DNA from 4 places in the Mesorhizobium sp. B2-8-9 genome. Region 2 is predicted to be linked to each of the others. Evidence: predicted binding sites of a transcription regulator. Region 2 holds the regulator's gene; each other region holds the start of a gene.
The links. Region 2 encodes PhoB, which activates phosphate uptake and scavenging genes when phosphate is short. Its sites were predicted from a motif close to TGTCATNNANCTGTCAT; they were not measured.

Region 1 (7,776 bases), on a different contig from region 2:
AGAAGGTTGGTGCCTGTCATCGCGCCGGCGATGGCCATGGTGATGCCCGAGGCGCAGCAGGCGGTGATGAAGCCGGCCTCGCCGCCGGTGAGGCGCGCGACCACCGCGCTCGCGGCGCGCTGCAAATCATCCATCTCCACCCATTGCGAGGCGATCTCGGCCATGGCGCTGATCGCTTCGGGAACGATGATCGAGGCACCCAGCGCCGTCATCGTGCCCGAGACATTGATGATTGGCCTCAAGCCCAGCCGCTCGCGGATGGTGGTGTTGGAGCCGGCGTCGGAATAGGTCTTCATGTGAGTGGACTCCGTTAAGTCAGGCGGCGATCTCGACGACCGCTTCGATTTCGACAGTGATGTTTCGCGGCAGCGAGCCAACGCCGATGGCCGAGCGAGCATGGCCGCCAAGCTTGTCGAAAACATCGGCGAAGAGGTCCGAGCAGCCATTGACCACTTTGGGGTGGTCGCTGAAGGTCGGCGTAGCGTTGACGAAGCCGAGCAGCTTCACGACCCGCACAATGCGGCCGAGATCGCCCGCCGCGGCATGCATGACGGCGAGCAAATTGAGGCCGGTGAGGCGGGCATGCTCATAGGCCTGATCCACGGTCACGTCATCGCCGACCTTGCCGGTGCAAAGCGTGCCGTCGGCACGCAGCGGCCCCTGTCCCGAAAGAAAGATCAGCCGGCCGCTCTCGGCATGGGTGACGAAATTGGCGATGGGCGTCGGCGGCTCCGGCAACGTAAGGCCAAGCTCGGCGAGCCGTATGTAAGGCGACATGGAAGGGTACTCCCTGGATGGCCGAGGCCATCCGCTTTCAAAAATGCGAGGCGCGGAAACGCGCCAGAAATGCGCGGAGGCGCTCGTTGGTCGTTTCCGCCGCGAGCACTTCTTTCGGCGGACCGACGGCCGAGACACCGCCATCGGCCATGAAGACGATGCGGCTGGAGGCATCGCGGGCGAAGGCCATCTCATGCGTGACCATCACCATGGTCATGCCATCCTCGGCGAGGCTGCGGACCACCGCCAGCACCTCTCCGACGAGCTCCGGGTCGAGCGCCGAGGTGATCTCGTCGAGCAGCAGGATTTTGGGCTCCATGGCGACTGCGCGGGCAATGCCGACGCGTTGCTGCTGGCCACCCGACAATTCGGCGGGCAGGCTGTCTGCCTTGTGGGCGAGGCCGACGCGGCCCAGCCAATGCTCGGCAATCGAGCGCGCCTCCGTCTTGCTCTTGCCGCGCACCTTGGTCAGGCCGAGCATGATGTTGCCGGCGGCGGTCAGATGCGGAAAGAGGTTGAAGCTCTGGAACACCATGCCGGTCTCGGCGCGCATGGCGGCCAAATCGCGTTCGCTACGCCGCTGGCGCGCGCCGCCGTCGCGAAAGCCGACCTCCTTGCCGTCGATGCGGATCGAGCCGCTATCGTAGCTTTCGAGGAAGTTGACGCAGCGCAGCAGGGTGGTCTTGCCGCTGCCCGAAGGGCCGATGATGGTGACGACCTCGCCCTTGGCCACCTGCAAGCTGACCGAGCGCAGCACGCTGACCGAGCCGAAGGATTTCGAGACCTCGGCAATATCGAGAAGCGCTGCGTTGTCGTTCGAACTGGCCATCGCATTAATCCCGGATGAAAGCGAAGCGCCGTTCCAGCCGGCGGCTGGCATAGGAAAGCGCATAATTGACGGCGAAATAGATGAGAGCGCCGAGGATATAGAGCGGCATCGCCTCATAGGTGCGGCCGATGACCTGGTTGATCGCCTGCATCAGATCGGTGATGCCGAGCAGCGAAACCAGCGCGCTACCCTTCACGGCATCGGTGACGCCGTTGATCCAGGGTGGCAGGAAGCGGCGGAAAGCCTGCGGGAAGATCACCGAGGTGAGGCGCTGGCGGAAGGTGAGGCCGATCGCCATCGCCGCTTCCGACTGGCCTTTCGGGATCGAGGCGACGGCGCCGCGCAGATATTCGACGACCTGCGCCGTCTTGAACAAGGTCAGCGCCAGCACCGCCGCCCAGAAGGACTGAAGGTGCACGCCGACCGCGGGCAGGCCGTAATAGACGAAGAACATCAGCACGAGGATCGGGATGCCGCGGATGGTGTCCGAGAAGATGCGCACTGCCCAACGCAGCGGCGCTGGCCCATAGACCAGGCCGACGCCCAGCAGGACCCCTGCGACCAAGGACAGGACCACGACCAGCAGCGAGACCCATAAGGTCACGGCGAAGCCTTCGGCAAGGAACGGCAGGGCGTAGAGGATCTGGCTCAGCATCTCAGCGCGCCGCCCTGAATCGGCGTTCGACCAGCCGCAGCGCAAACAGCAAGGTGTAGCCGGTCACCAGATACATCGCCGTCGTCACCAGATAGACCTCGACGATGCGGAACGTGTTGAAGTTGATCCACTGGGCGCCGTAGGTGAGCTCGGGGACCGAGATCACCGAGGCGATCGAGGTGTCCTTGAACAGCGAGATGAAGGTGTTGGACAGTGCGGGCAGCGTGATGCGCAGCATCGTCGGCAGGCGTACGTGGATCAGGCGCTGCCATGGAGTAAGGCCGATCGCCTTGCCGGCGTCGAGCTGACCGCGCGGCACCGCTTCCAGGCCCGAGCGGAACACCTCGACAAGATAGGCGCCGCTATAGACCGATAGCGTCAGGACAAACGATGTAGGGGCGCTGTAGGCAAGGTCGACGACTGTCGGCAGGCCGTAGAAGACCAGATAGACCAGCAGGATCAGCGGAACGTTGCGGATGAATTCGACATAGGCGGCGATGATGGCGCGCACCACGCGTCCGGCCGAGACATACCAGACGGCCAACACCAAGCCGATGACGATGCCGATGGCGATCGAGATGACGGCAAGCTCGAGGCTGAGCAGTAAGCCACCCCACAGCTTGTCGAAATGCCGCCAGATCAGGTTGAAATTGAGCGTATAGCCCATGCGTCCGTCTCAATGGCCCGCGGCGAACATAGCATTCATATTCGCATGGGCCGGTGTGAGGAGAACAGGCGGAAGAACGGTTGCCTCGCCCTTCCGCCGGTTGGTCGTGTGGCGCGTCAGATGACCGGGAAGCCCGGATGGCGCGGCGGCGGCTCCTGACCGAAATATTCCTTGAAGGCGGCATCGTAGAGCGCCGTCTCATGGCCGAACATGGCGATGGTGAAGGTCTGGTTGACGAAGGTCAGCCAGTCGAGGTCGCCTTGCCGGACCGCAGCGCCGTAAAGCATCGAGTACCAGCTCTTGCCGGCGTCGAAATATTTGTCGGGATTGCGCGAGGCGAGCCAGCGCACCGTCGACAGATCGACAGCGGCGGCATCGGCGCGCTTGGATTCCAACGCCTGCAGAACGTTCGCCTGGGTATCGATCTGCAGCACCTGCGCCTGCGGCAAGGCAAAATGCACCGAGCTTTCGGCGTCGACATTCTGCAGGATCGAGATGCGCGTGGCGGAGCCGTTCGCCAGGAGCTTGTCGAAGGTCTTGTTCTCGGAGCCAGGCAGCGTCAGCAGCGCGACGCCTTCAACGTAATATGGCCGCGAGAAGTGGATCAGCTGCGAGCGCTGCGCCGTCATGGTCATGAACTGGATGGTGATGTCGACCTTGTTGGTCGTCACGTTCGGAATGCGCTGCGCCGGATCCTGCATGACGAACTCGACCTTGGTCGGGTCGTCAAAGAGGCCCTTGGCAAGGATGCGGCCCATGGTGATGTCCATACCGACCAGCTCGCCGGCATCGTTCTCGAAATGCCACGGCGCGTTGGTGCTGCCGGTGCCGACGATCAGCTTGCCGCGATCGAGCGCAGTGCGCAGCACGCTGTCGGACGCGGCTTGCGCCGCCGCCTTCTCGGCGCTGATGGCGGTGAGCGCGCCGGCGGTGGCCAGGCCCGCCATTCCCAGTTTCAGAAAATTACGTCTGCCGGATGTGTCGTTCACGGCGACCTCCTTTGATGGTGTGTTCCCCAATGCAGCAGAGATACGCGTCGCAATCAGCGATTGTCTCTTACAAGAGACGTGTGTATCCTGTACAAGACAGATACTAGCACTAGGAATCGACAATGCAAGAGCGTGAAACCCTGACCGAGTGGCCAAGCGACGGTGCGGATGAAGAGCGGCCGGCGGGCTCGCGCGAGAAGGGGCTCAACAGGGCCTTGAACATCCTGGAATTCCTGCACGCCAACCAGCGTGCGATCGGCATCGGCGACCTGGCCAAAGGGCTCAACGCGCCGCGCTCGACGACCTATACGCTGGTGCGCGAGTTGGTCGAAGCCGGGCTGCTGGAAATGGCTGGCGACGGCAACCGCGTCTATTTCGGCAAGAAGCTCTATCTCTATGGAATGGCTTATATGCGCGGCAACGACCTGCTCAGGCGCGGCCGCCAGGAGGTCGACACGCTGTCGCGCGAGACCGGCGAGACCTCCGAACTCTGCATGCTGCAGAGCGGCCGCTACACGATCGTCCATTCGAGCCCGGGCACCAGGCCATTCCGCATCAGTTCGGCCACCGGCCTGCAGATCCCGCTGCCCTGGACTGCTTCCGGCCGGCTGCTGCTTGCCGGCCTCGACCGCGGCGGGATCGAAGCGATGGTCACGCGAGACGACCTCGTGCTGCCGGACGGCCGCAAGCTCGAACTCGACGATTTCATCGACGATATCGCGCGGGCGCGCATCACCGGCTATTGCGTCACGTCAGGCCTGGTCGATGCCTACACCAAATGCCTTGCGGCGCCGGTGTTCTCTGCGCCAGGCAAGGTCGAAGCGACTATGTGCCTTGTGGTGCCGATCGACACGTCCGAAGAACGGACCGGCGAACTTCTCGCGCTGCTGCGCGAACGCGCGGCACGGCTATCGATCTCTTGACGGCGCGGGGCGATCCGCTCAGGCAATGATGTCGGGAATGATGCGGTCTTCCAGCACCGACAGCCGGTCTTTCAGCATCAGCTTCTTCTTCTTCATGCGCTGGATCTGAAGCGGGTCGCAGCCGGTGGCGATCATCGCGTTGATGGCGGCGTCGAAATCGGCGTGTTCTTGTTTGAGCCGGGAATATTCGAGGCGTATTTCAGCCTGTTCCTGTTCGGACATTATCTACCGTCTGCGTATGCATCGCCCAATCGGGCTGTTTGGGCGGGGCCGTGACTTGCGGGTTTGTGACCGGCGCGCAGCCCTTACCACATTTCACTTTGTCGTGGAATGCTACCACGTGGCATTCGACATCGAGATCGGTTGGTGGCAAACTGTCATGGTGCCGTCACAGTCGCAACCTGCGGTGGAGGCTCCTGCGACGGCTGCAATCGAGGAAACCATGAAAGGGAGAACCATTCATGTCTCTTGCATCCCATCTTGACGAGTTGCAGCGGAAACACGGTGATATCGAGCGCGAGCTCACCGATGCGATGAACCATCCTTCGGTCGACGACCTCGAAATCGTGAATCTCAAGCGACGCAAGCTGGCAATCAAGGACGAGATTGAAAAGCTGAAAGCTAGTCCGACGACACACTGAAGCTCTTCCAGGCACCATCATCGCAACCCGCCGCGGTGAATTTCCGGTGGCAAGAAATGCCACCGGGCCGGTGCTTTTAACTGAAATTGACGGAAAGCTGGCCGCAAATCTTGCGGTCGGACCGGTTGTTATTTCCCGCACGGCTCTAGCCGATTTGCAGGCTGGCCCGCCGCTTGCCATTGACAAGCCATCTTTGCTCCGCCACCTCATGCCGAAACTCCCAAATGAAGGCGGCCGGCATGACCGGATATTTTTCTTCTCCCTTCCCGCGTCGCCGGTCGGTCGGCGTATCGGTCGGCGGCGTGATGGTCGGCGGCGGCGCTCCGGTCGTCGTGCAATCGATGACCAACACCGACACCGCCGATGTCGACCAGACCGTCGCCCAGGTCGCGGCGCTGCATCGTGCCGGCTCGGAGATCGTGCGCATCACGGTCGACCGCGACGAGAGCGCGGCGGCGGTTCCGCGCATCCATGAGCGGCTGTTGCGGCTCGGCATCGACGTGCCGCTGGTCGGCGACTTCCACTATATCGGGCACAAGCTGCTCGCCGATCATCCGGCCTGCGCCGAAGCGCTGGCCAAATACCGCATCAATCCGGGCAATGTCGGCTTCAAGGACAAGAAGGACCGCCAGTTCGCCGCGATCGTCGAGATGGCGATCAGATATGACAAACCGGTACGCATCGGCGTCAATTGGGGATCGCTCGACCAGGAGCTTTTGACCCGGCTGATGGACGACAACCAGGCGAAGGGCTCGCCGCTCACCGCGCAGGAAGTCACGCGCGAGGCGATCGTGCAGTCGGCGATCCTGTCGGCCGAGATGGCGGAAGAGATCGGGCTTGGCCGCGAAAAGATCATCCTGTCGGCCAAGGTCAGCGGTGTGCAGGACCTGATCGCCGTCTACACCGAGCTTGCCACCCGCTCCGATCATGCGCTGCATCTGGGCCTCACCGAAGCCGGCATGGGCACCAAGGGCATCGTCGCTTCTTCCGCCGCGATGGGCATCCTCTTGCAGCAGGGCATCGGCGACACGATCCGCATCTCGCTGACGCCGGAGCCGAATGGCGACCGCACGCGCGAGGTGCAGGTGTCGCAAGAACTTCTGCAGACCATGGGCTTCCGGCAGTTCGTGCCTATCGTCGCGGCCTGCCCCGGCTGCGGCCGCACCACATCCACCGTGTTCCAGGAACTTGCCCAGAGCATCCAGGCCGATATCCGCAAGAACATGCCAGTGTGGCGCGAGAAATATCCCGGCGTCGAGAATCTCAAGGTCGCGGTGATGGGCTGCATCGTCAACGGTCCCGGCGAATCCAAGCACGCCGATATCGGCATATCGCTGCCCGGCACTGGCGAGACGCCGACGGCGCCTGTCTTCATCGACGGCAAGAAGGCTGCTACGCTGCGCGGGCCCTCGATCGCGCAGGATTTCGAGAAGATGGTCGGCGACTATATCGAGCAGCGGTACGGGCACGGCAAAGCCGCCGCGGAATGAACCGATGCGGCGTTTCCTGAAGGCAACGCTGCTCTTGTTTTTCGTGCTGATCCCGGCGACACACGCATTCGCCGATCCGCCGCAGTCGAAGTCGGCCGCCAAGCGCCTGATTTCCCGCGTCTGCGATCTGATCGAGACCCAGGCCCAACAGAACGGGCTGCCCAAGGATTTCTTCGCCCGGCTGATCTGGAAGGAGAGCCGCTTCGATCCGGGCGCGGTGAGCCCGGTCGGCGCCGAAGGCATCGCGCAATTCATGCCGGGCACCGCGAAGATGCGCGGGCTCGCCGATCCCTTCGACATCGGGCAGGCCATCCCGGCCTCGGCGAAATATCTCGCCGAGATGAAGGTCAGCTATGGCAATCTCGGGCTCGCGGCCGCGGCCTACAATGCCGGCGAGAACCGCGTGTCGCGCTGGCTCGCCTCGGGCGGCTTCCTGCCGATGGAAACGGAAAGCTATGTCTTCGACGTCATGGGCGAGCCCGTCGACAAGTTCTCGGACAAGTCCTATGCCGGCACCGTCCAGCCGCTCGACCCGAAGATGAGCTTCGCGGTTGCCTGCCGCAGGCTGCCGGTGATCATGTCGCGGACCGTCGCCATGGCTTCGATCAACGTGAAGCCGTGGGGCGTGCAGGTGGCGGGCAATTTCCGCCGCTCGGCGGCGATCGGCCAGTGGCTGCGGGTCAGGGGCCGGTTCCCGGCTTTGCTCGCCAGCCGTGACCCGGTGGTGAGCCGGGTTCGCACGCCGATCGGCCGGCGCGGCATCTACGCGGTCAGGATCGGCGCCGATACGCGCGGCGAGGCCAAC
Region 2 (7,776 bases):
CGCCTTTCCGCCATCCTCGTGCTCGTTCTGCTCGGCGGGGTCGCGATCTCGCTGGTCGCCGGATCGTGGGAGGCCCTGTCGAAGTTCGGCTTCTCCTTCCTGACCACCGAATCCTGGAACCCGGTCACCGAGAATTTCGGCGCGCTCGCGCCCATCTACGGCACCATCGTCACTTCGGCCATCGCCATTCTCATCGCCGTGCCGATCGGCATCGGTATCGCCATCTTCCTGACCGAGCTTTGTCCGCGCCCGCTCAGGCGTCCGATTGGCATCGCCGTCGAGCTGCTCGCCGGCATTCCCTCGATCATCTACGGCATCTGGGGCCTGTTCGTCTTCGCGCCGTTCCTGCAGACGACTGTGCAGCCCTTCATCATCAGTCTTTTCCACGGCATACCGGGGCTCTCCAGCCTGTTTGCCGGTCCGCCCTACGGCATCGGCTTGCTGACCTCGTCGCTGATCCTCGCCATCATGGTGCTGCCTTTCATCACCTCGATCACCAAGGACGTGTTCGACACGGTGCCGGCGGTGCTGAAGGAATCGGCCTACGGCATCGGCTGCACGACCTGGGAAGTGACCCGGCGCGTGACCATCCCCTATACCCGCATCGGCATCATGGGCGGCGTCATGCTCGGCCTCGGCCGCGCGCTCGGCGAGACGATGGCCGTCACCTTCGTCATCGGCAACGCGCACCGCATCAGCGCCTCGCTGTTTGCGCCGGGCACGACGATCTCGGCGACCATCGCCAACGAATTCACCGAAGCCGACGGCAACCTCTATACATCCTCGCTGGTATCGCTCGGCCTGATCCTGTTCATCATCACCTTCATCATCCTCGCGCTCGCACGCTACATGCTGTTGCGCATCGATAGCCGCACAGGAGCCTGACCGATGTCGACTGCCGCATCGCTTCACCAAAGCCGCAAGCGCAAGAATGCCGTGATGATGACGCTGTGCGTCGTCGCGGCGGGCATCGGGCTGGCCTGGCTGGCGCTGATTCTCGGCGCCCTGCTCTACAAGGGGCTTTCCGGGGTGTCGCTCTCCGTGTTCACGGAAATGACGCCGCCGCCCGGCGATGCCGGCGGCCTGCTCAATGCCATCTACGGCAGCATCGTCATGACGATCATCGGTATCGTCGTCGGCACGCCGATCGGCGTGCTGGCCGGCACCTACATGGCCGAATACGGACGCTTCTCGAAGCTTACGACGGTGGTGCGCTTCATCAACGACATCCTCTTGTCGGCGCCTTCCATCATCATCGGCCTGTTCGTCTACGAGCTGATGGTGCGGCCGATGGGGCACTTCTCGGCGATTGCCGGCGCGGTCGCGCTGTCGATCCTGGTGATCCCCGTCGTGGTGCGCACCACCGAGGACATGCTGAACCTTGTGCCCAACGCGCTGCGCGAAGCAGGCACCGCCATCGGAGCACCGCGCTGGGTAGTGATCCGCTCGGTTGCCTATCGCGCGGCGCTCTCCGGCATCGTCACCGGCATCCTTTTGGCGATTGCCCGCATCTCCGGCGAGACGGCGCCGCTTCTCTTCACCGCGCTCAACAACCAGTTCTGGTCGAGCAATCTCAATGCGCCGATGGCCAGCCTGCCGGTAACCATCTTCCAGTTCGCTCTCAGCCCCTACGAGGAATGGCAGCAACTGGCCTGGACGGGCGCACTCATAATCACCCTGACGGTTCTCGGGCTGAGCATCATCGCCCGCAGCCTAACCGGACGCAGAGAGGACAGATGAAACCGATGTTGTCCACCGACCTGAACGCAGCCGACACGACCGTCGAGAAGGCCAAGATCGAGGTCAAGAACCTCAATTTCTACTATGGCCAGTCGAAGGCGCTGAAGGACATCAACCTGTCCCTGCCCGAGCGCAGCGTGACCGCCTTCATCGGCCCGTCGGGCTGCGGGAAGTCGACGCTGCTGCGCGTGCTCAACCGCATCTACGAGCTCTATCCGAAGCAGAGCGCCGAGGGCCAGGTGCTGCTCGACGGCAAGAACATCCTCGACCGCTCGCAGGACCTCAACCTGCTCAGGACCAAGATCGGCATGGTGTTCCAGAAGCCGACGCCGTTCCCGATGTCGATCTACGAGAACATCGCTTTCGGCGTCAGGCTCTATGAGAAGATCAGCAAGGCTGAGATGGACAGCCGCGTCGAGCAGGCGCTGAAGCGGGCAGCACTCTGGAACGAGGTCAAGGACAAGCTCAACGCCAGCGGCCTCAGCCTCTCGGGCGGCCAGCAGCAGCGCCTGTGCATCGCCCGTACCGTTGCTGTGAAGCCCGAGGTCATCCTGCTCGACGAGCCGGCCTCGGCGCTCGATCCGCTGTCGACCGCCAAGATCGAGGAACTGATCGACGAGCTGCAGGCCGACTACACGATCGTCATCGTCACCCACAACATGCAGCAGGCGGCGCGCGTGTCGCGGCAGACGGCGTTCATGTATCTGGGCGAGCTGGTGGAGTTCGACCGGACCGAGAAGATCTTCACCTCGCCCCGCGAAAAGCGCACGCAGGACTACATCACCGGCCGCTTCGGCTGAGCTCATACGAGGACATCATCATGGCCGAACATACCGTCGCTTCCTTCGACGAGGATCTGAGGCAGATCAGCCGGCTCATCAACGACATGGGCGATCTCGCCGCCTCCATGGTCGGCGCTTCGACCAAGGCCCTGCTCGAGACCGACAATGCCATGGCGCAGCGCGTCGTTTCCGACGATGCCATCATGGACGCGCGCCAGCGCGAGCTCGACGACCGCGCCATCACGCTGATCGCCAAGCGCCAGCCGATGGCCGACGACCTGCGCAACGTGGTCGGCTCGATCCGCATGGCGGGCGACCTCGAACGCATCGGCGACCTCGCCAAGAACATCGCCAAGCGCGTCGGCTCGGTCGGCGTCAGCGCCGCGCCGCGTGACCTCACGCATTCGATCGATTCCATGGCGCAGCTGGTGCTGATCCAGGTCCAGGCCGTGATCCAGGAATATACGGTGGGCGACGCCACGGCGCTGGCCAAGCTTCGCAATGACGACGAGCGCATCGACGTCAAATACACATCCGTCTTCCGGGAGCTCCTGACCTACATGATGGAAGACCCGCGCAACATCACCGCTTGCACGCATCTTCTGTTCTGCGCCAAGAATCTCGAGCGCATCGGCGACCATGTGACCAACATTGCCGAGAACGCCTATTATGTGCTGACCGGCACGCAATTGCCCGCGAATCGTCCCAAGCAGGACGAGACGACAATGTCGGCGCCGGCGGCCTGACGAAGGGTACCTGCCAATGATCGCGCCACGCATCATGGTGGTGGAGGACGAGGAGCCGCTTGGGGTGCTGCTCCGCTACAATCTCGAATCCGAGGGTTACCAGGTCGAAGTGGTGACCCGCGGCGACGAGGCCGAAATCCGCCTTCAGGAAAACGTTCCCGACCTGCTCGTGCTCGACTGGATGGTGCCGGCGGTTTCCGGCATCGAGCTCTGCCGGCGCCTCAGGATGCGGCCCGAGACCGAGCGGCTGCCGATCATCATGCTGACCGCGCGGGGCGAAGAAAGCGACCGTGTGCGCGGCCTCTCGACCGGCGCCGACGACTATCTGGTCAAGCCGTTCTCGACGCCGGAGTTCATGGCGCGCGTCAAGGCGCTGCTGCGCCGCGCCAAGCCGGAGGTGCTGTCCAGCGTGCTCAAAGTCGGCGACATCGTGCTCGACCGCGAGTCGCACCGCGTCTACCGCAAGAAGAGCGAGATCAGGCTCGGCCCGACCGAGTTCCGGCTGCTGGAATTCATGATGCGTCATCCCGGCCGGGTGTTCTCGCGCAGCCAGCTGCTCGACAATGTCTGGGGCGAGACGATCTATATCGACGAACGCACCGTCGACGTCCATGTCGGCCGCCTGCGCAAGGCAGTCAACAACGGCCGCATGCCGGACGTCATCCGCACCATCCGCGGGGCGGGTTACGCGATCAGGGAAGATTAGGGCTAAGGCGCCGAGGCGCTGACGGATTCTGTCTCCAGCGTCGGATCGCGTGCATTGGCGGTTAGTCGAGACGCTTGTGCTTCGTCATCCACGGGCGGAGCAAGGAGCGCAGCGACGCAGCGCAGACCCGAGGATCCATTCCGTGATGTCGATGCGTTGCGACAGTCCAGAATTCTGTGCCGCTGCGCTCGACGCGGGAGGTGGCGGCATGGATTCCAGGGTCTCCGCGACGGAGCTTCGCTCCTGCTCCGCCCTGGAATGACGAAGCTGCGGGGCCTTCGCTAATTTCAAGCGTCTGCTGCTGTCCCCGGACCTCTTCAAGGCTGCCTCAGGCCACGTTCTTTCCCGTCCCCGCTCTCGCCTGGCCTCCGGGTGCGAAAATCTCCTGGTCGACGAAGGTCAGCGCACGCATGGCGCAGCCTTCGCGGATCAGCGGCAGTTCGTTCGGCTCGGTGTCGAAGGAGATCGATTCGGAGTGCTGGCCGCCGGCCGTCTGGGCGATCGCCTCGCGCAGCGCCGGCTCGATCAGGTCGAAGGCGGCCGCGCTGACGCCGACCATGGCGACGGGCGCCGGGTCGATGAGAGCGAACAGGCTGCCGAGACCGAAACCAAGCGCTTCGCCGGCCCGGCGGTAAGCCTCCCGTTCGGGGCCGTCCCTCTCGCGCGCCTTCGCGGCAAGGGCCCGCATGTCAGCGTCGCCGACGTCGACCGGCTCGGCGTCCTCGCTCATTTTCATGGCGCTGCGCCAGATCGCATAGTTGCCGGCATAGGCCTCGACGCAGCCGCGGCGGCCGCAGCGGCAAAGCGCCCCGCCCGGGCGGTGAATCATGTGGCCGAACTCGCCGCCGGAGGAATGCGTGCCGGTGAACAGCGCACCCTTGAGCACGAGACCCATGCCGATGCCGTGCGACAACAGGATGGCGATGAAGTCGTCGCGATAGCGCTCCGGGTCGCGCCATTGCAGCGCCACCGCCATCATGTTGCAGTCGTTCTCCATGGTGGCGGAGATGCCGAACTCCTTCTCTAGGATGTCGGCGAAAGGAATGTCGGTCAGCGGCGTTATCGGCGACCACAGCATGGAGCGCGCATGCGAATCGGTGATGCCCTGAATGCCCATGGCGATGCGGGCGACGCTGCCAATGTCGAGGTCGGGATCCTGCAGCCGGCGCCGCACGATCGCCACGCATTCGCCGATCAGCTCGTCGCGGGGCATAACAAGCGTGTCCAGGCGCTGCTGCTCCTCGGCAACAACTTGGCCGGCATAGTCGATCACGGCGACCGACAGGAAGTTCAGAGACAACACCACGGTCAGCACCGCGGCGGCTTCAGGGTTCAGCGCCAGGCCGATCTGCGGCCGGCCGCGTTTCAACGCCGTCGGCTCGCTGGCCTTGCTTTCGGTGAGAATGCCCTCCTGGATCAGGTCGGCGGAGATCGCCGAAATGGTCGAGTGGCTGAGCCCAGTGGTGGCGGCAATTTCGGTTCGTGATGGCTGACCGGCGCGGCGTACCGCCGAAATCACCATGGCGCGGTTGCGCCGGCGCAAATCGTCGTGGCGGATTCCGACCGACATCGTCTCGCACGTCCTCCCCAATCATCGCGGCCTTGTGATAATGCCATGGCCTGTCGCTGACACGCTAGGGATTGTGGCAGAAGCCAGGGGCCATGTCATTATTTATTGCGGATACCGAAAAAAATGCCTGAGCCCATCAAAACCCATCAGAATCTCGGTTGACAGCGCTGTTGTGCTGGACCAGTATTTTTTTGAGGCTCGAAAAAAAGCCTCTGTGCCGGCCTTCGGGCCAGTCTGGGTCGCGCCGCACGGGCGCAGGGAGGATATCATGAAGAAATTTGCAGCCGCCATTCTGGCGGGCGTTGCCATGTCGCTGACGCTGGCGTCTGTCGCCGAGGCGAAGGACAAGGTGATCGGCGTGTCGTGGTCGAATTTCCAGGAAGAGCGCTGGAAGACCGACGAAGCAGCGATGAAGGCCGCCATCGAGGCCGCTGGCGACAAGTATATTTCGGCCGACGCGCAGTCCAATCCGGGCAAGCAGCTGACCGACGTCGAAAGCCTGATCTCGCAGGGCGCCAACGCGCTGATCATCCTGGCGCAGGATGCCTCGGCAATCGGCCCCGCGGTGCAGAAGGCGCTCGATGAAGGAATCCCGGTCGTCGGCTATGACCGCCTGATCGAGAACAAGGACGTGTTCTACCTGACCTTCGACAACAAGGAAGTCGGGCGCATGCAGGCCCGCGAGGTGTTCAAGGCCAAGCCGGAAGGCAACTATGTCTTCATCAAGGGCTCGGGCTCCGATCCGAACGCCGACTTCCTGTTCGCCGGCTCCATGGAAGTCCTGAAGGACGCCATCGACAGCGGCAAGATCAAGAATGTCGGCGAGGCCTACACGGACGGCTGGCTGCCTGCCAACGCGCAGAAGAACATGGAGCAGTTCCTGACCGCCAACGACAACAAGGTCGACGCGGTCGTGGCTGCCAATGACGGCACCGCCGGCGGCGTTGTCGCGGCGCTGACGGCGCAGGGGCTGGCCGGCACCGTGCCGGTCTCGGGCCAGGACGGCGACCACGCGGCACTCAACCGCATCGCGCTCGGCACGCAGACCGTGTCGGTGTGGAAAGACGCGCGCGAGCTCGGCAAGAACGCCGCCGAGATCGCCTCGCAGCTCGCCGACGGCAAGAAGATGGGCGACATCGCCGGCGCCAAGGACTTCACGACGCCCGGCGGCAACACCGTCAAGTCGCTGTTCCTGACGCCGGTCGCGATCACCAAGGACAACCTCAACGTCGTCATCGACGCCGGCTGGATCAAGAAGGACGAGGTCTGCGCGGGCGTGCCCGCCGGCAGCGTCCAGGTCTGCAACTGAGCCTTGCCTGCCTTCGATCAAAATACCCGCGCCGCGGCCAGGAGCGGTTCAATGAACCGCTCCTGGTTTTTGTTGCCGCAATTCCGGACGGAAAACCGCTACGCACTTTTCCTGGGATGCTTTAAAGCCGCGGCGTTTTCAAAAGATTTTGCCGTTCTGCCTCAGGCGGATAGCTTCTAGGCTGAGTTCCGGCATCCGCGCCAGACGGCAAGCCGGTGGGAGGAAATCATGACCGACACGACGTCTACCCAACCGGCGGACACCGCGCGCGCGTCGGAACTCGGCACTGTTGCCCGGTTCCTGAAGGCGACCGAGCTCGACACCCGCATGCTGGGCATGATCGGCGCGCTGCTCCTGATCTGGATCGGGCTGCATGTGATTTCCAGCCTGCGGCTTGGCGTCAACCCGCTCGACTTCGACAGCCGCACGTTCCTGACGCCGCGCAATCTCTGGAACCTGTCGGTTCAGTCTTCGGCCGTGGCGATCATGGCCTCCGGCATGGTGCTCGTCATCGTCATGCGCAACATCGACCTGTCGGTCGGGTCGGCCGAAGGGCTGATCGGCATGGTCATGGGCTTTGCCCAGGCGCATTTCCTGGTTCGCTTCGTCGGGCTTGAACTGGGAAACCCCTGGATCTGGGTTCTGGCGTTGCTGATCGGCCTGGCGCTCGGCCTCATCATCGGCGCCTTCCAGGGCTTCGTTATCGCCTATCTCGAAGTGCCGGCCTTCATCGTCACGCTTGGCGGATTGCTAGTATGGCGGGGCGCTGCCTGGTGGGTCACCAGCGGTCAGACCGTTGCGCCGCTCGACGCCACGTTCCAGTTGATGGGCGGCGGCCCGGCGGGCTCGATCGGCGCCAAATGGAGCTGGGCCGTCGGCATCGTCGCCTGCCTGGCGGTTATCTTCATGCATTTCAACGGCCG
Region 3 (7,776 bases), on a different contig from region 2:
TTGTCCGGCATGCCGAACCAGCCATGGGCGGTGGTCGCGGTCGAGAAAGTGGCGCCGACATCGGCAACGGACGGATCGCCGCATTTCAACAGCACTTCCCATTTGCCTTTGGTGGCGGCGAAGTCGCCGCCATCCTCGACGATCTCGATGATGTGGCCGAAAGCGTTCTCGGCGCGCGGATTGGCGGCGTCGACCTGCTCGGCCTTGCGCTTGGAATTGTTGGTCAGCATGACATAGACCTTGCCGTTGCCGGCATTGGGCTGGATGTCCTCCGGCCGGTCCATCTTGGTGGCGCCGAGCAGGTCGGCGGCGCGGCGCGTTTCGATGAGAACGTCGGCCTGGGAAGCAAAACCGTTCTCCGCCGTCAGCGGGCCTTGACCGAAAACGATCGGCATCCATTCGACCGAGCCGTCCTCGGCGAATTTGGCCACATGCAACGTGCCGTCATCGAGCAGGTCCAAGTTGGCGGCGCGGTCGTTCGGGTTGAAAATGCCCTTGGTGACGAATTTGTAGACATAGTCGAAGCGCTCGTCGTCGCCGAGATAGAAGACGACGCGGCCGTCCTTGGCGACGATCGATTCGGCGCCCTCATGCTTGAAGCGCCCCATGGCGGTGCGCTTCTTCGGGGTCGAGTTCGGATCGTTGACGTCGACCTCGACGATCCAGCCGAAGCGATTGGGCTCGTTCGGCTCCTTGGCAAGATTGAAGCGATCGTAATGCGCGCCCCACTCATAAGCGCCTTCCGGAATGCCGAGGCGCTTGTAATTAGCGGCTTCCCTGTGGCCTTCCGGCAATTCGCCCGAGAAATAGCCGTGGATGTTCTCCTCGGCCATCACATAGGTGCCCCAGGGCGTGACGCCGCCGGCGCAGTTGTTGAGCGTGCCGAAGACCTTGGTGCCGGACGGATCGGCATTGGTCTTGACGCGGTCATGGCCGGCGACCGGGCCGGACAGCGCCATCTCGGTGGTCGACATGATGCGGCGGTTGAGCTTGCCGTCGCGCACCACCTGCCACTTCCCGTCCTGCTTGCGGATCTCGACGATGGTGCCGCCATGCGCGGCCATCTCGACATCGACCTGCTCCTTCGAGAGCGGCGCCACCTCGGCCTTCTTCTTGCCGTCCTTCTCGACGACCGAGACGATGCCGGGGAACATCAGATGCGGATTGGTGTATTCGTGGTTGACGACCAGAAGGCCGTGCTCGGCCGAGCCGTCGATCGGAATATAGCCGACATAGTCGTTGTTGTAGCCGAACTGTCTTGCCTGGGCTTCGGCCGACTGCTTCAGCGGATCGAAGTCGGGGGAATCGGCAAACAGCGGATCGCCCCAGCGCAACAGCACGTCGGCGTCATAGCCGGGCGCGACATGGTGCTTGTCGTCGATGCCGGCTTCGAGCTCGTCGAACTTGAAGGCCGAAGCCTCAGCGGCGCGCGCCTCGTCGGCCGCAATCAGCGCCAGCGGGCTGACGGTGGCGGCGATGGCCGACACGGCCAGCGAACCCATGAGAAAGCCGCGGCGCGAGAAACGCGCGGCGATGATCTCGCCCATGGTGCTGTTGTCGGTCGGGTTGACCGGCGGGCCGTCATTTTCCTCGAGCTGGCTGGTCCGGAAACGGGTCTCAGGGGTCACGGTCATGAGTTTGTCCTCTGGCTTCTGAGTGGCTGGGGATTTTGACCTTTCGACCCCTAAAGCGCGCCGATCACATTTTCGTGACACTGCCGTGATAGAACCGCAATAGTTGTTTGCCGGCTCGCGGCGGCTTTTGCGACACCCGGCTTCAGTCCCTTGAGCGCCCGCGCTTCGCTGCGGTCAGCTTGACGGCATCGCCCGCTTCGGAAACAAGGGCTGGCCGGCGTGACGACGGCGCTTCAAAAAAGGGACGGCAAGGTGAGTTTCTGGGGACTGGCGCAGCTCGGCATTTCGACCGTGATATTCCTGCTGGCGGCGACGGCGGCCAAGCAATGGGGGATGGCGCCGAGCTTGGCCAAGCTCCTTTTGACGCTGGCGCTCTACTCGGCCGGCAATCTGATCATGCTGAGACTGGTGCGCGAGTTCGGCATGTCGGTATCGTTCAGCCTGTCGGCGGTGATCCAGCTCGTCGCGGTCAATGTCGTGGCGCTCGCCTTCTTCGGCGAACGGCTCAATGCCTTGCAGGCGATCGGCATGGTGCTGGCGATCGCCGCGGTCGCGCTGATCACGCTCGGGCCCTATATGCAGCGGCTGTAGCTGGACCTGAGGGCTCGAATGAAATCGACCGCCAACGCGCTCCTCAACAGGTTGGAATTCCCGGTGCTGCTGGCTGGGCTGGTGATCGCCGGCGGGCTGTGGGGCCTGGTGGAACTCATGGAGGTGGCGCGCGCCACGACGCCGCATACCTTCGATACGGAGATCCTGCTCGCCTTCCGCCGCGCCGGGCAGCCGGATAGCCCGATCGGCCCGCTTTGGCTGGAGGGCGCGGTGCGCGACATCACCGCGCTGGGCAGCACGGCCGTGCTGGCGCTGATCACGACGGCGACGATCGCCTATCTGCTCCTGATCCGCAGGCCCTCGACAGCCCTGTTCATGTTCGCGGCCGTCGCCGGCGGGCAAGTGCTTTCGAGCCTGCTCAAGCTCGAGGTCGACCGGCCGCGGCCCGATCTCGTCTCGCATCTCGTCAACGAGACGTCGCTGTCCTTTCCGAGCGGCCACGCGATGCTGTCGGCGGTGACCTATCTGACGCTCGGTTCCCTGGCGGCCCGCTTCCTGCCGGACCGCAGGACGAAAGTCTTCGTGCTTTGCCTCGCCTTGCTCACCACCGTGCTGGTCGGCGCCAGCCGCGTCTATCTCGGGGTGCACTGGCCGTCCGATGTGCTTGCCGGCTGGTGCGCAGGTTTTGCCTGGGCCATGCTGTGCTGGCTTGCGGCGCGGCTGCTGCAGCGACGCAAAGTCGTCAAGGATAGCGAATAACCAATGTCTCACCCATATTAGATGATACTTGAAACATCACTATGATTGTATTATCCATTGGTATCGCAGACTCAGACAAAGGTTCTGGCCGATGATCACTGCTGCGCAGATGCGCGCCGCAAGGGCGTTGGCCGGTATCGACCAGCGAACGCTTGCCGAGCGCGCCGGCGTCTCGCTTCCGACGATACAGCGCATGGAAGCGAGCGAGGGCGTTGTGCGAGGCGTCGTCGACACGCTGATGAAGGTCATCCATGCCCTCGATGAGGCCGGGGTGGAATTGATCGGCGAGAACCAGACCAGCGAACGCGGCGGCAGGGGCGTGCGCCTCAAGGCCACCGTGGCGCAGAACCCGCAGGGCTGAGCCGCGACCGTGTCCGTCTCGGGAACCGTTGCCGGTTTTCGGGCAGCGATGCGGCGTCGCAACGGTTTATCGCGACGGCGACCGCCGACATCCAGCCGACGATCCCGCCGCCCTGTGGAGCGGAAGCAGTTCATGGATCAGGCGGGGCGGGCAATTCACCACCAAGCACGGCCGACCTTCGCCGAGCTGTTTACACCAAAGCTGGTGACGGTGCTGCGCGAGGGCTACCACCTCAAGCAGCTGAGGGCCGATGTGATCGCCGGCCTGACGGTCGCCATCGTGGCGTTGCCGCTGTCGATGGCGATCGCGATCGCCTCGCATGTGGAGCCCGAGCGCGGACTGTTTACGGCGATCATCGGCGGTTTCATAGTCGGCGCGCTTGGCGGCAGCCGTTTCCAGATCGGCGGGCCCGCTGGCGCCTTCATCGTGGTCGTGGCCTCGACGGTCGACCGGCACGGTGTCGACGGGCTGATCCTGGCAATGCTCATGGCCGGCGTCTTCCTGCTCGCGGCCGGCTATCTGAGGCTCGGCGCCTATGTGAAGTTCATTCCGTATCCGGTGACGGTGGGTTTCACCGCGGGCATCGCCGTCATCATCCTGTCCAGCCAGTTGCACGACCTGTTCGGCCTGACGCTGCCGGGCAAGGAGCCAGGCGACCTGCTGCCGCGGCTTATCGCGCTCGGCAAGGCGGCCCGAACGGCAAACCCGGCGGCCATTGCGCTCGCCGCGCTGACGATAGGGATCATCGTGGCCATGAAGCGCTGGCGCCCTTCGTGGCCGGGCCTCCTGATCGCGGTGGCGGCGGCCTCGCTGGCGACGACGCTTCTCGGTCTTCCCGTAGAGACGATCGGAACGCAATTCGGTGGCATTCCGCGGATGTTGCCGGATCCGGCTCTTCCGGCGCTGGATGCGCAGAAGCTCGTCTCCGTGGTGCCCGACGCAATTTCCTTCGCTCTGCTCGGAGCAATCGAATCGCTGCTTTCCGCCGTGGTCGCGGACGGTATGACCGGACGACGGCACCGCTCCAACTGCGAACTGGTGGCACAGGGCATCGCCAATATCGGCTCGGCGCTGTTCGGCGGGATCTGCGTGACTGGACTGATCGCGCGCACGGCGACCAACATCCGCGCGGGCGCGCATGGACCGTTGTCGGGAATATTCCATTCCGCCTTCCTGCTGCTGTTCATGCTGGTGGCTGCGCCGCTTGCCAGCTACATCCCGCTGGCGGCGCTTGCCGGGGTGCTGGCCACGGTGGCCTGGAACATGGTGGAGAAGCCCGCCTTCCTGGCGCTGATCCGATCGTCCTGGGGCGACGCCCTGGTGCTTCTGGTTACCTTCGGACTCGTCATCTTCCGCGACCTCACTGCCGGCATCGTGGTCGGCTTTGCGCTGGGCGCTCTGCTGTTCATCGGGCGGATGGCGCGTTCGGTCGAGGTGGAGGCACATGTCCCGCCGGTGACGGAGGACCGCGCCGACGCCGCAAATGGCGGGCGCGTTGCCTATGACCTCGCCGCCGCCACCGATCCGGATACCGTCATCTATCGCATATCGGGGGCGTTCTTCTTCGGCGCTGCGGCAACGATCGCGACCGTGCTGGACCGTATCGCCGACCAGCACAGGAACTTCATCCTCGATTGCTCGGCTGTGCCCTTCCTCGATTCGACCGCGGCAAACGTCATCGAAAGCACGGCGAACAACGCAAGGCGCGCCGGAGGACGCTTCATCATCGCGGGCGCCTCGTCGCAAGTCAGGCGCACCCTGATAAGCCATGGCGTCAAGCGGCCGCTGGTGACCTATGCAGCCTCGATCCGTGACGCGCGGGCGCAGCTGGGCGGAAAAGCGGAGACGGCGTAGGCGCCCTGCTCAAACGGTCGCTTCGATCGGCTCGGCAAGCTTGGGGCTGGCCCGTGCGGCGATCAGGCAGCCGGCGACGATGAGACATGCGCCCGCCAGCGTGGTCCAGGCCACCTTCTCGCCGAAGAAGAACCAGCCGAGCGCGATCGCCCAGATGAAGGCCGAGTATTCTGTCGGGATGAGATATTGCGCTTCGGCGCGGGCGTAGGACCAACTCATCAGGAACTGGCCGGCAAGCGACAGCATCGCAACGCCTGCCAAGGGGAGCCAAAGTTCTCTCGGCAGCGCGATCGCAAGCCAGGGCGCCGCGCAACCAAGGATGATCCCGACGAAGATATTCTGGAACAGCATGATCTCGACCGGCTTGGCCAGAAGTGCCTGTCGTCGAGCGAGGATCAGATTGTAACCGTAGAAGACCGTCGATACGAGCACGGCGACCGTACCCCAAAGCGCATCCTGCGAATGGCCTGCCTGCCCGAACTGGCCGGCCAGTATGATCAAGACGCCCGCGATGCCGGCCAGCGACGCCCACACCGCCTGCCGCCTTATGCGCTCGCCCAGCAGCAATGCGGCGAGGAAAAGTGCAAACAAAGGCGCGACGAAGCTCAGGCCTATGGCTTCGGCGAGCGGCAGCCTGGCGAGACCCCAGAAGAACGAGACTAGGACGGTGCCGACAATGACGGCGCGCAGCGCATGCAGACCGAGCACCGGGAGGGTCGGTTTCGAGCGCGGCCCCATCGACCAGGCCGCGCCCGCGACCACGATCGCGACCATGCTGCGCCATAGCACCGTATTGTAGACGCCGACCGCGATGACCAGCGACTTCATCGCCGCATCCATGCCCGACAGCAGGAAGATCGCCAGCGCGCAGACGAGCACCGGGATCGTCGGTGAAACGGCGCCGTTCAGGCTGGATGTGTTCACGGCTTTGCTCACATGAGGGTTGCCGCCGAATAGTCCGGAGCGGGTGGCGAAACCAGATGGCAGCCGCACCGACATGGCGGTCCAATATCGAGCGGCGAGGCGAAAAGCTCGCCTCATCGCTGAGTGCCGAGATGCGAAACGCTGTCCCGCCGGCGTTGCAATGCTCTCCGCCACGACATGCTTAATCCATTGACAGCGCCGCGACCTCGCCCTCGCCCATCAACGGCATATAGATGGTCGCATTACCGTCCGTGCCGATATCGGCGCTGCCCGGCTTGAACTGCGCTACCACCGTCGGCGCGCCGCCGGGCTTGTAGCTGTAGAGCGTGCCGGTCATGTAGGCGGTGGCGTAGATGGTGTCGCCAATGGCGATGACGCCATCGAGATCGGCGAATTTTTGGGCCCCGGGCAGCGGCGTGATCTTCTTCGTGGCAAGGTCGACCGACAGCAGGCCGCCGGGCTCGGCGGTGCTGAAATCGGTCCTGTTGATGCCCTTACCCCAGGACGCGACGATCAGCCTGCCGCCATCGGCGAACACGCCATTCGGCGAGGCGAGCAGCGCATCCCTGACGAACAGCTCCGGCCTGTCGCCGTCGATGCGGTAGATCGTGTCGGCCAGCATGTCGCTGACATAGACCTTGCCGGCACTGTCGGCGGTCATGTCGTTGAGAAAAACGGCGCCGGGCACATCGACGGTCTCGACAAGCCTGCCGCTGGCGAGATCGACGACGCGGACCTTGGTGATATCGGCGGCGTAGAGCCTGCCGCCGGCGATCGCCATGCCCTTGGGCGCGTCCAAGCCCTCCAACCAGTGACGAGAAATGACCTTGCCGTCCATCGACAGCAGCGACAAATAGCCATTGCCGTCCGCCGCGCCGGGATTGCCGACGATGTTGGAGACGATGATGCGGTTGTGGGCGGCATCGACAAGCGCGGATTCCGGCTGCTCGAAGCCGGTGGCGCGCCAGAGCTCGCCGGCCTGCACGGCGGACACGGAGATGGCGGCGAAGACGGTTGAAGCGACGAGGTGTTTCATGGGTGCTCTCCTGTGATGACGGCAGAGAGCTAGGATTTTCGATACTTTCCTGGAAGCCGGAACGAGACTAGTATCGCAGTTCAATACGAATTCGCGCGAATGAGGTGCATTCCATGAACGGTCCGATCTTCGAGGCGCTGAAACGGACGCTGAAGGCCAAGGGCCTGACCTACCGAATGCTCGCCGAGCGCATGGGCGTTTCCGAGCCGACGGTGAAGCGCATCTTCCATGAGAAGAACTGCAAGCTCGACCGGCTGACGGAGATCTGCGCCGCCGCCGATGTCGAGCTGGAGAACGTGCTCGGCGCGATGAACCGTGGGCCGGGGCCGGCCAACCGCATCGCGCCGGAGATCGAGCGCCGGCTGGCGGCGCGGCCGGCGCTGCTCTTCGTCTTCGTCATGCTGTCGGAGAAGTTCACGCCCGAAGGCATCATGCGCTCGCAAGGCCTGGGCGAAGCTTCGATGTTCCTCTATTTGCGCGACCTCGAGGAGCTCGGGCTGGTGGCCCTGGGGCGCGGCCTGTCGGCAAGGCTACTGGTCGACGCGCCGATCCAGTGGGATTTCGAGGGGCCGCTGAAGCCGCATTTCGAGATGACCAACAAGAACTTTATCGGCTGGGCGATCGGCCATATGGAGCAGGCCGCGACCTTCATCAGC
Region 4 (7,776 bases), on a different contig from region 2:
CGAGCACCGAGCGGCCGCCGGGATGCACCGCCCACAAATCGATCTCCTTGGCGGGCCTGCCGCCGAGGATGGCCGGATGCTCGTTGCGCAGCGTCTCACGGACGGCACCGGGAACCTGCCCGGACAGCACCATGTCAAAGCCGTCGTCGCGGATATTCCAGCTCATCAGCTCCTTGCGCTCCGCCGCCACGATCGCGTGGAAGCTTTCGAGCAGGATGCCGTGCGGCTCGGCTGTCACCAGCGAGGCCGCGCACCCGTCGCCCCATAGACAGAACGAGATCAGCTTCTCGAGCTCCGTGGCTTCCTTGAAATGCAGCGTGCACAATTCGATGTTGACGACCAGCACGCGGGCCTTCGGATCCGATCGCACGATGTGGCGCGACAGCTTCAAGGCGTTGATGGCGGCATAGCATCCCATGAAGCCGATGATGGTGCGCTCGACCGACGTCGACAGGCCGCATCGCTGCACCAGCTCGAGGTCGATGCCGGGCGCCGAAAAGCCGGTGCAGCTCGTCACGATCAAATGCGTGATCAGCGAGCGGTCGTCGTTGGCCAGAAGTCTGTCGACGGCCCTTTGCGCGAGCTCCGGTGCGGCGGCTTCGTACATCCGCATACGCATTGCGGTGCTGGCGAACGAGCCTCTGACCGAGGTGCCGTCGCGGTCGATTGCCCCGCCGCGCGGATCGTCGGCAGGCGCAAAGCAGGAATAGCGATGTTCGATCCCGGCCAGAGCGACCATTCGCTCGAAGAGCGCAAGGCGCTGCGCGTCGTTTTCAAGCAGCGAGGCTCCATAGCCGAGGAAGAACCGATGCACGTCATGTTCGGGGACACACGTGGCAATGCCGTTCAGATACGCTTGAGGGGACAAAATAGCTCCGAGCATGAGCGCAATCGGGCTCATAAGGTCTGCGAATTAGAGAAGCATTCCTAAGGTAAACGCCTGCATAGAGCATTTTATTGCGCGGTGCCGATATTTCTCATTAGCAAACTGTGATATCAGCCTCCGATCTCGCATGAAGGGGACCGACTTCGCTATCCGGGTTGGGTTCAAGTGCGGGTTCCGCGGCCCAGCAGCGCGCGGCCATGAAGATACGACCCGAATTCTATTTGCCGGATTGCCGGCTGAAACCTAGATTTCCGATCCATCGCATGACCGACATAGACATCCGGCATCTGGAGCCAGAACTCCTCGACGGCCTCCCGGCTGACGATCCCCGTGCGATTGCATCCCGTCGCGATCTCGTTCGCATCAATGCATTGATGTTCCAGGCCAGGATCATGGCATCGCTGATGCGGCAAAACGTGCAAAAGCCGCCGCTGCGCATCCTCGAAATAGGCGCCGGCGACGGAAAGTTCATGCTGGCGGTGGCGCGGCTGATGGCGCGCCATTGGCCCGACGTCGAGATCGTCATGGTCGACAGGATCGGCTTGATAGGCGAGGACTTGCGCAGCTCTTTCGCTGAATTGGGCTGGCGGGCGCAGCCCGTGACTGCGGATCTGTTCGATTGGACCCAGGACAGGCCCTTCGACCTTGTTTGCGCCAACCTTATCCTCCACCACTTCGACGACATGCGTCTGCAGGAGCTGTTTTCTCGGATGATGACGATGGCCCCGATGCTCGTCGCCACGGAGCCGTTGAGAGCCAAGGTGCCGCTTGTGGCGACGCGGTTCCTGCGATTGATCGGCGCTTGCGCGGTAACGCTGAATGATGCAGCGCAAAGTGTGCGCGCCGGTTTTCGCGGCACGGAACTTTCACAATTGTGGCAACTGTCAGGTGGAACGCCCGTGATGGAGGGCCGCAGAGGCCTGTTTACGCAAGGTTTTGTTGGCGCGAGCACGCTCGACACGAAATGATGCACGACGCAATTGTCATCGGTGCCGGTCCTGCCGGAAGTTCCACCGCCATTGCACTCGCCCAACATGGTTGGTCGGTGGCAATGGTGGAGAAGGTGGCATTTCCTCGCCGCAAGGTCTGCGGCGAATTCATGTCGGGCACCAGCCTTGCCTTGCTCGATCAGCTGGGCGTCGGCGAGAGCTGGCGCGCGGAAGCCGGCCCCGAGATAAGGCGCGTCGGGTTCTTTTCGGGCGATGTCTCGGCGCAGGCGCGAATGCCGAGCGCCAAGACGGGTCTCGGCCGCGCGCTCGGCCGCGATCGTCTGGACACCATCCTGCTGCAGGCTGCCGAACGTGCGGGTGTCGAGATCCTCCAGCCTTGCAAGGCAGTCGCCATCCGCCGGCGCGATGACTTGCAATTTCTGACTGTGGAATCCGACCAGCAACAGAAGCTGCTCAGCACACCCGTCATCATTGCCGCGCACGGATCCTGGGAAACCGGGAAACTTCCGAGCCAGCTTGAAAGAACCAGCCAACCCTCCGACCTTTTCGGCTTCAAGGCGCATTTTACCGGCGCCGCGCTGGCGCCCGATCTGATGCCGCTGCTGGTATTCCCAGGCGGATATGGCGGGATGGTAACTGCGGACAATGGCCGGGTTTCAATCTCCTGCTGTATCCGCCGCGATGTTCTATCCGGGCTGCGCCGGCGCTTTGGGAATATTGCGGCGGCGGATGCGGTCTCGCGCCACGTTCTGGCCTCGTGCCGAGGCGTGCGAACTGCGCTGGCAGGTGCCGAATTGGATGGCCCATGGCTGGCTGCGGGACCGATTCATCCGGGCATCCGGGCCGGCTACGATCAGGGCATCTTCCGTGTCGGCAACATCGCGGGCGAGTCGCATCCTGTCATCGCCGAAGGGATTTCGATGGCGCTGCAATCGGGCTGGCTGCTTGCGCGAGAACTGATCGCATCGGGCAAAGGTCACGAGGACCGCGACGCCGCTGGGCATCGCTACGAACGCGAATGGCGTCGGCAATTCTCGACCCGTCTGCGTGCCGCGGCCTTGATTGCCAAAATAGCGCTTGGGCCAGGTGGCGCGTCGGCCATGCGCGCCGTGATCAAGAATTTTCCGGCCGCTTTGACGCTTGGCGCTCGGCTGAGTGGAAAGGTCCAGCCCGTTCCAGGCTTTTGACGTCTAGTTCGTTTCACCCGTGTCACGGAAACGGCGAAACGCCCTATCTCTTTGTTTTTTATGCAATTCCGGACGGAAAACCGCTCACACTTTTCCTGGAATTGCTCTAAATCGCAGCGACGAAATCTTTCCAAGGCACGGCATCGGAGCATCGTTTCCCGCCACGGACCGGGATAGCCGCGATCGGCTGTGACCGCCGCTCAGCTCAGCTTGTATGCGCAACCAGCCTGTTCACCGTCTCGGGGAAGAAGTCGGGCGCCGAGAGCCGCTTTCCGAACATCATGTCGTATTGGATGAGCCGGAAATCGTTGATCTTCGGATCGATCTGCTTCTGCCTCGCCCAATCCGGCGTTGCTTCGCCCACGGGCGACAGGAGCAGGTTGCGGTCGACCACCCGGTAGTGTTCGCGCAGCGCGCCGAGGAAGCCGGTGTAATAGGGGTGGCTGATGCCTGCCGTGGTCAGGATATGATAGGGCAGGAAGGCCGGGCTCACCGAGCCGATGTTCTCGACCGGACCGGAGCGGTTCGACCAGATAACCAAAGGCGTATCGTGGTGTTCGAGCGCGGCGACCGCCGGCTCCTTGCGCGGCGCGACATTGTCCTTGAGGAAGCCGGTCTCGACATAGACGGGCCCAAGCGGCGGCAGATGGTCGCCGAAGAAGGCGATGATGGTCGGCCGCTGGCGGGCCTTCGCCCAGTCGATCAGGCGCTGCAGGCCGCGGTCGGCGTCGGCCGACCCCTCGGCATAGGAAAGCAGCGATTCCCGCGCCCAGGAACTGATCGGCGCGTCGATCGAATGCGTCGGGTTGTAGTAGCGGTAGGGCTCGTAAGGACCGTGGTTCTGCAGGCTGACGGCGAACAGGAACACCGGATCGTCGCTGGTGTCGGCCTCGCGGATGATCTCGTCGGTCATCGCCGCGTCGGAAGCCAGCGGCCCGCGCTTTTCCATCGGCGGCAGCGTCTCTTCGGAGCGGAAGTCGTTGAAGCCGAAATCGGCATAGACGGCGCCGCGGTTCCAGAACCAGTTGGTGCCGGGATGGATGGCGCGCGCCCGGTAACCCTGGCTCTTCAGGAAGGTCGCCAGCGACGGGGTCGGGGTGCGCACATATTGCTGATAGGGGATCGAGCCGGCCGGCAGGAAGGCGTTGGAAAAGCCGGTCAGCGCCTCGAACTCAATATTGGCGGTCATGCCGCCGAACTCGGGCGAGAACATCGAGCCGGAGCGCAACGCCCTGACCGTCGGGATAGGGTCGGGCTTGATGGTGACGCCGGGCAGGTGCGTCGGATCCCAGAAGGATTCGCTCATCACCACCACGATATCCGGCTTCTCGTCCGGCATGGAAGCGGCGGCGTCGGGGCGCTGGATCGCGGCCATCGTCTTCTCGGAATAGCCGGGCGGCGCCGCGACATGCGCCATCGGCACGTTCATCGCGAAGGCCAGCGCAAAGCCGTTGGAGGCGTAGTTCTCCTTCTGGTCCCACATGATCGGGATGATCTGCAGCCGGTCGCGCGTCCACGAGAAGGTGGCGTAGTCCATGATCGAGACGAAGAAGGCGAGCAGCGGCACGGCAAGCACCAGCCGCGCCAGGCGGCCCTTGCGGCTGAGGATGGGCACTCGCCGGCGCCAGGTCCGCCAGCCGTAGACGAGCAGCGTCAGACCGCCGACGATGCCGACCGCCAGCATGACGGCCGTCCACGGGCGCTCGCGCACCAGGAGCGGCATCAGCGCCATGATCTGGCGGGCGAACAGGAAATCCGTGGGATAGAGCGGGTCGCCGAGGTAACGCGATTTCTGGTGGCCGACAAAGGCCAGCGCCAGCGTCAGCGGCGCCACGATCATCAGGCTCTGGTGGCTTCGGCCGAGTATGGCGTCCAGCCCGAGCAGCACCAGGGCGAAGACGATGATGGTGGTCCAGCCCGGCTTGAAGGGCTGCAGGAAGAAATCGACCGTACCGAAGAAATCGCCGCGCACGATCCATTCGATCGCGAAGACGAGCAGGGCCGCCGCCAGAACTGTAGTCAGGCCGTAACGTACGGTCGGCCAGGCTCGTCCGGGCAGATAGCCGGTGGACGGATCGTCTTCCAAAAAGCCCGGCACGGGCTTGGCCGCGCCTTTTCTGATCCTTGCCACTCTGTTTTCCCCCGGCCCACGCAACACGCCTTCCACGCCCGTCACGCTTCTGTCATCGAAGTGTCACGCAAAGCTAGCGCCTGTGGCGGAAATAAGAAGAGCCAGCAAACCAAACGTGAGCGGTTTTCATCAGGTGTGATCGCCAAAAAGCCTTTCGGAACAGGGAGTCGGCTACCTTTTCCGGCTGAAATGAGGGCCGAAGAGGCGCCCGCGGGCTTGACTTGGCCGTCCGCCTTGCGCCAGAGGCAGGGAAAAATCAGCCTCTGGAGTGACTTCAATGGCCGTCGCATTCACCTTTCCGGGACAGGGCAGCCAGGCCGTCGGCATGGGCAAGGATCTCGCCGATCAATTCCCGGAAGCGCGCCGCGTCTTCGAGGAAGTGGACGCCGCGCTCGGCGAAAGCCTGTCGAAATTGATCTGGGAAGGGCCGGAAGAGACGCTGACACTGACCGCCAACGCCCAGCCGGCGCTGATGGCGGTGTCGCTGGCGGCGATGCGGGCGCTCGAGGCGCGCGGCTTCTCGCTGAAGGACAAGGTGGCCTATGTGGCCGGCCATTCGCTGGGGGAATATTCCGCGCTTGCCGCGTCCGGCTTCGTTTCGGTGGGCGACGCCGCCAGGCTCTTGCGCACCCGCGGCAACGCCATGCAGGCTGCGGTGCCGGCCCGCGAGGGCGCCATGGCCGCGATCATCGGGCTGGAACAGGCCGACGTCGAGGCCGCTTGCGCCGAGGCAGCTCGCGAGGTCGGCAACGGCTCCGTCTGCCAGGTCGCCAACGACAATGGCGGCGGCCAGCTGGTGATCTCCGGCGCCAGGCCGGCGGTCGAGCTGGCGGCGAAGCTGTGCACCGAAAAAGGCGCCAAGCGGGCGCTGATGCTGCAGGTTTCCGCCCCCTTTCATTCGGCGCTGATGACGCCTGCCGCCGACATAATGCGCGAGGCGCTGGCCGGTGTCGCGAAATCCGCGCCGGTGGTTCCGATCGTCTCGAACGTCACCGTAACCCCGACCAGCGACCCCGATGAGATCGTCCGCCGCCTGGTCGAGCAGGTGGTCGCCCGCGTACGTTGGCGAGAGACGGTGGAATGGTTTGGCGCCAACGGCGTCGCGAGCCTCTATGAAGTCGGCGCAGGCAAGGTGCTGTCGGGCCTGGCGCGCCGCATCAACCGCGACATCGCCACCGGCGCCGTGGGCACGGCGGCGGAAGTCGAGGCCGCGCTGGCGGCTTTGGGGTGAGGCCCCGTTTTCGTCATTCTAGGGCGGAGCAAGGAGCGAAGCGACGCAGCGCAGACCCTAGAATCCATGCCGTGACTTGGAAGTGCCGCCGCGGTGCAGAATTCTGCTCCGTTGCATCCTTCGGCCAATGTCACGGCATGGATCCTCGGGTCTACGCGTCCGCTTCGCTCCCGCTCCGCCCGTGGATGACGACGGGAAGGAGGCCTTCGCCAATGTCCGACGCTTGTCTAGCGTGACTTGGACGATATGACGTATACGGAACGCGACTGCTTGCAGCCGTCTGGAAAAATGAGGTTGAAGATATGTTCGAACTGACCGGCCGGAAGGCGCTCGTCACCGGCGCATCGGGAGGCATCGGCGAGGCGATCGCCAGGGTGCTGCACAGCCAGGGCGCGATCGTCGGCCTGCACGGCACCCGTGTGGAGAAGCTGGAAGCCTTGGCGGGCGAATTGGGCGACCGCGTAAAACTGTTTCCGGCGGACCTGACGAACCGCGACGCGGTCAAGGCGCTCGGCCAGAAAGCGGAGGCCGATCTCGAGGGCGTCGACATCCTGGTCAACAATGCCGGCATCACCAAGGACGGCCTGTTCGTGCGCATGTCGGACGCCGACTGGGATTCGGTGATCGAGGTCAACCTCACCGCTGTGTTCCGGCTGACCCGCGAACTGACCCATCCGATGATGCGCCGCCGCCATGGCCGCATCATCAACATCACCTCGGTGGTCGGCGTCACCGGCAATCCCGGCCAGACCAACTACTGCGCCTCCAAGGCAGGCATGATCGGCTTTTCCAAGTCGCTGGCGCAGGAGATCGCCACCCGCAACATCACCGTCAACTGCGTCGCCCCGGGCTTCATCGAATCGGCCATGACCGACAAGCTCAACGACAAGCAGAAAGAGACGATCATGGCCGCGATCCCGACCCGGCGCATGGGCACCAGCGTTGAAGTGGCGTCCGCCGTCGCTTATCTCGCCTCCAACGAGGCGGCCTATGTCACCGGCCAGACCATTCACGTCAACGGCGGCATGGCAATGATCTGAGGCGGGGCGGGCGCCTGTGAAAACAGCCATTTCGGCTTGGACGCCCGTCATTTTTCGTGTAATGCGGCCCGCAACCCGGCGGTTCGGGCAAAAACCGGTCCTGTGGCGTTGCGTTGCCCGCAAGACCATCTTTCAGCTTGATTAGCGGCATTCCGCCCGCTAACGAAGATAGACAACCTAAGACGAGGATTGCCCCAAATGAGTGACACCGCAGAGCGCGTCAAGAAGATCGTCATCGAGCATCTCGGCGTCGATGCCGACAAGGTGACGGAGCAGGCGAGCTTCATCGACGATCTGGGCGCGGACAGCCTCGACACGGTTGAACTCGTCATGGCGTTCGAAGAAGAGTTC

Region 1: the regulator PhoB is predicted to act here: its motif matches at 5,216-5,232, upstream of FJ423_RS10805 (YdcH family protein).
Region 3: the regulator PhoB is predicted to act here: its motif matches at 1,698-1,714, upstream of FJ423_RS30850 (PhoX family phosphatase).
Region 4: the regulator PhoB is predicted to act here: its motif matches at 5,205-5,221, upstream of FJ423_RS13455 (LTA synthase family protein).

The regions. Positions count from the first base shown of each region.
Region 1 is NZ_VFTQ01000007.1:19,775-27,550, reverse strand. It holds gene FJ423_RS10845 (aminotransferase class V-fold PLP-dependent enzyme) at 1-296, opposite strand, end outside; gene FJ423_RS10840 (RidA family protein) at 316-777, opposite strand; gene FJ423_RS10835 (amino acid ABC transporter ATP-binding protein) at 815-1,606, opposite strand; gene FJ423_RS10830 (amino acid ABC transporter permease) at 1,611-2,261, opposite strand; gene FJ423_RS10825 (amino acid ABC transporter permease) at 2,263-2,928, opposite strand; gene FJ423_RS10820 (transporter substrate-binding domain-containing protein) at 3,045-3,875, opposite strand; gene FJ423_RS10815 (IclR family transcriptional regulator) at 4,040-4,840, shown strand; gene FJ423_RS10810 (DUF465 domain-containing protein) at 4,859-5,062, opposite strand; gene FJ423_RS10805 (YdcH family protein) at 5,302-5,481, shown strand; gene ispG (flavodoxin-dependent (E)-4-hydroxy-3-methylbut-2-enyl-diphosphate synthase) at 5,721-6,971, shown strand; gene FJ423_RS10795 (lytic transglycosylase domain-containing protein) at 6,976-7,776, shown strand, end outside.
Region 2 is NZ_VFTQ01000041.1:23,550-31,325, forward strand. It holds gene pstC (phosphate ABC transporter permease subunit PstC) at 1-885, shown strand, start outside; gene pstA (phosphate ABC transporter permease PstA) at 889-1,740, shown strand; gene pstB (phosphate ABC transporter ATP-binding protein PstB) at 1,737-2,540, shown strand; gene phoU (phosphate signaling complex protein PhoU) at 2,561-3,268, shown strand; gene phoB (phosphate regulon transcriptional regulator PhoB) at 3,285-3,974, shown strand; gene FJ423_RS30540 (ROK family protein) at 4,303-5,544, opposite strand; gene xylF (D-xylose ABC transporter substrate-binding protein) at 5,813-6,853, shown strand; gene FJ423_RS34685 (hypothetical protein) at 6,905-7,033, shown strand; gene FJ423_RS30550 (sugar ABC transporter permease) at 7,082-7,776, shown strand, end outside.
Region 3 is NZ_VFTQ01000042.1:32,703-40,478, reverse strand. It holds gene FJ423_RS30850 (PhoX family phosphatase) at 1-1,634, opposite strand, end outside; gene FJ423_RS30845 (hypothetical protein) at 1,887-2,225, shown strand; gene FJ423_RS30840 (phosphatase PAP2 family protein) at 2,244-2,945, shown strand; gene FJ423_RS30835 (helix-turn-helix transcriptional regulator) at 3,037-3,306, shown strand; gene FJ423_RS30830 (SulP family inorganic anion transporter) at 3,439-5,160, shown strand; gene FJ423_RS30825 (DMT family transporter) at 5,170-6,096, opposite strand; gene FJ423_RS30820 (SMP-30/gluconolactonase/LRE family protein) at 6,266-7,120, opposite strand; gene FJ423_RS30815 (helix-turn-helix transcriptional regulator) at 7,234-7,776, shown strand, end outside.
Region 4 is NZ_VFTQ01000009.1:48,047-55,822, reverse strand. It holds gene FJ423_RS13470 (type III polyketide synthase) at 1-814, opposite strand, end outside; gene FJ423_RS13465 (class I SAM-dependent methyltransferase) at 1,150-1,854, shown strand; gene FJ423_RS13460 (NAD(P)/FAD-dependent oxidoreductase) at 1,761-3,023, shown strand; gene FJ423_RS13455 (LTA synthase family protein) at 3,229-5,154, opposite strand; gene fabD (ACP S-malonyltransferase) at 5,432-6,385, shown strand; gene fabG (3-oxoacyl-[acyl-carrier-protein] reductase) at 6,688-7,425, shown strand; gene FJ423_RS13435 (acyl carrier protein) at 7,624-7,776, shown strand, end outside.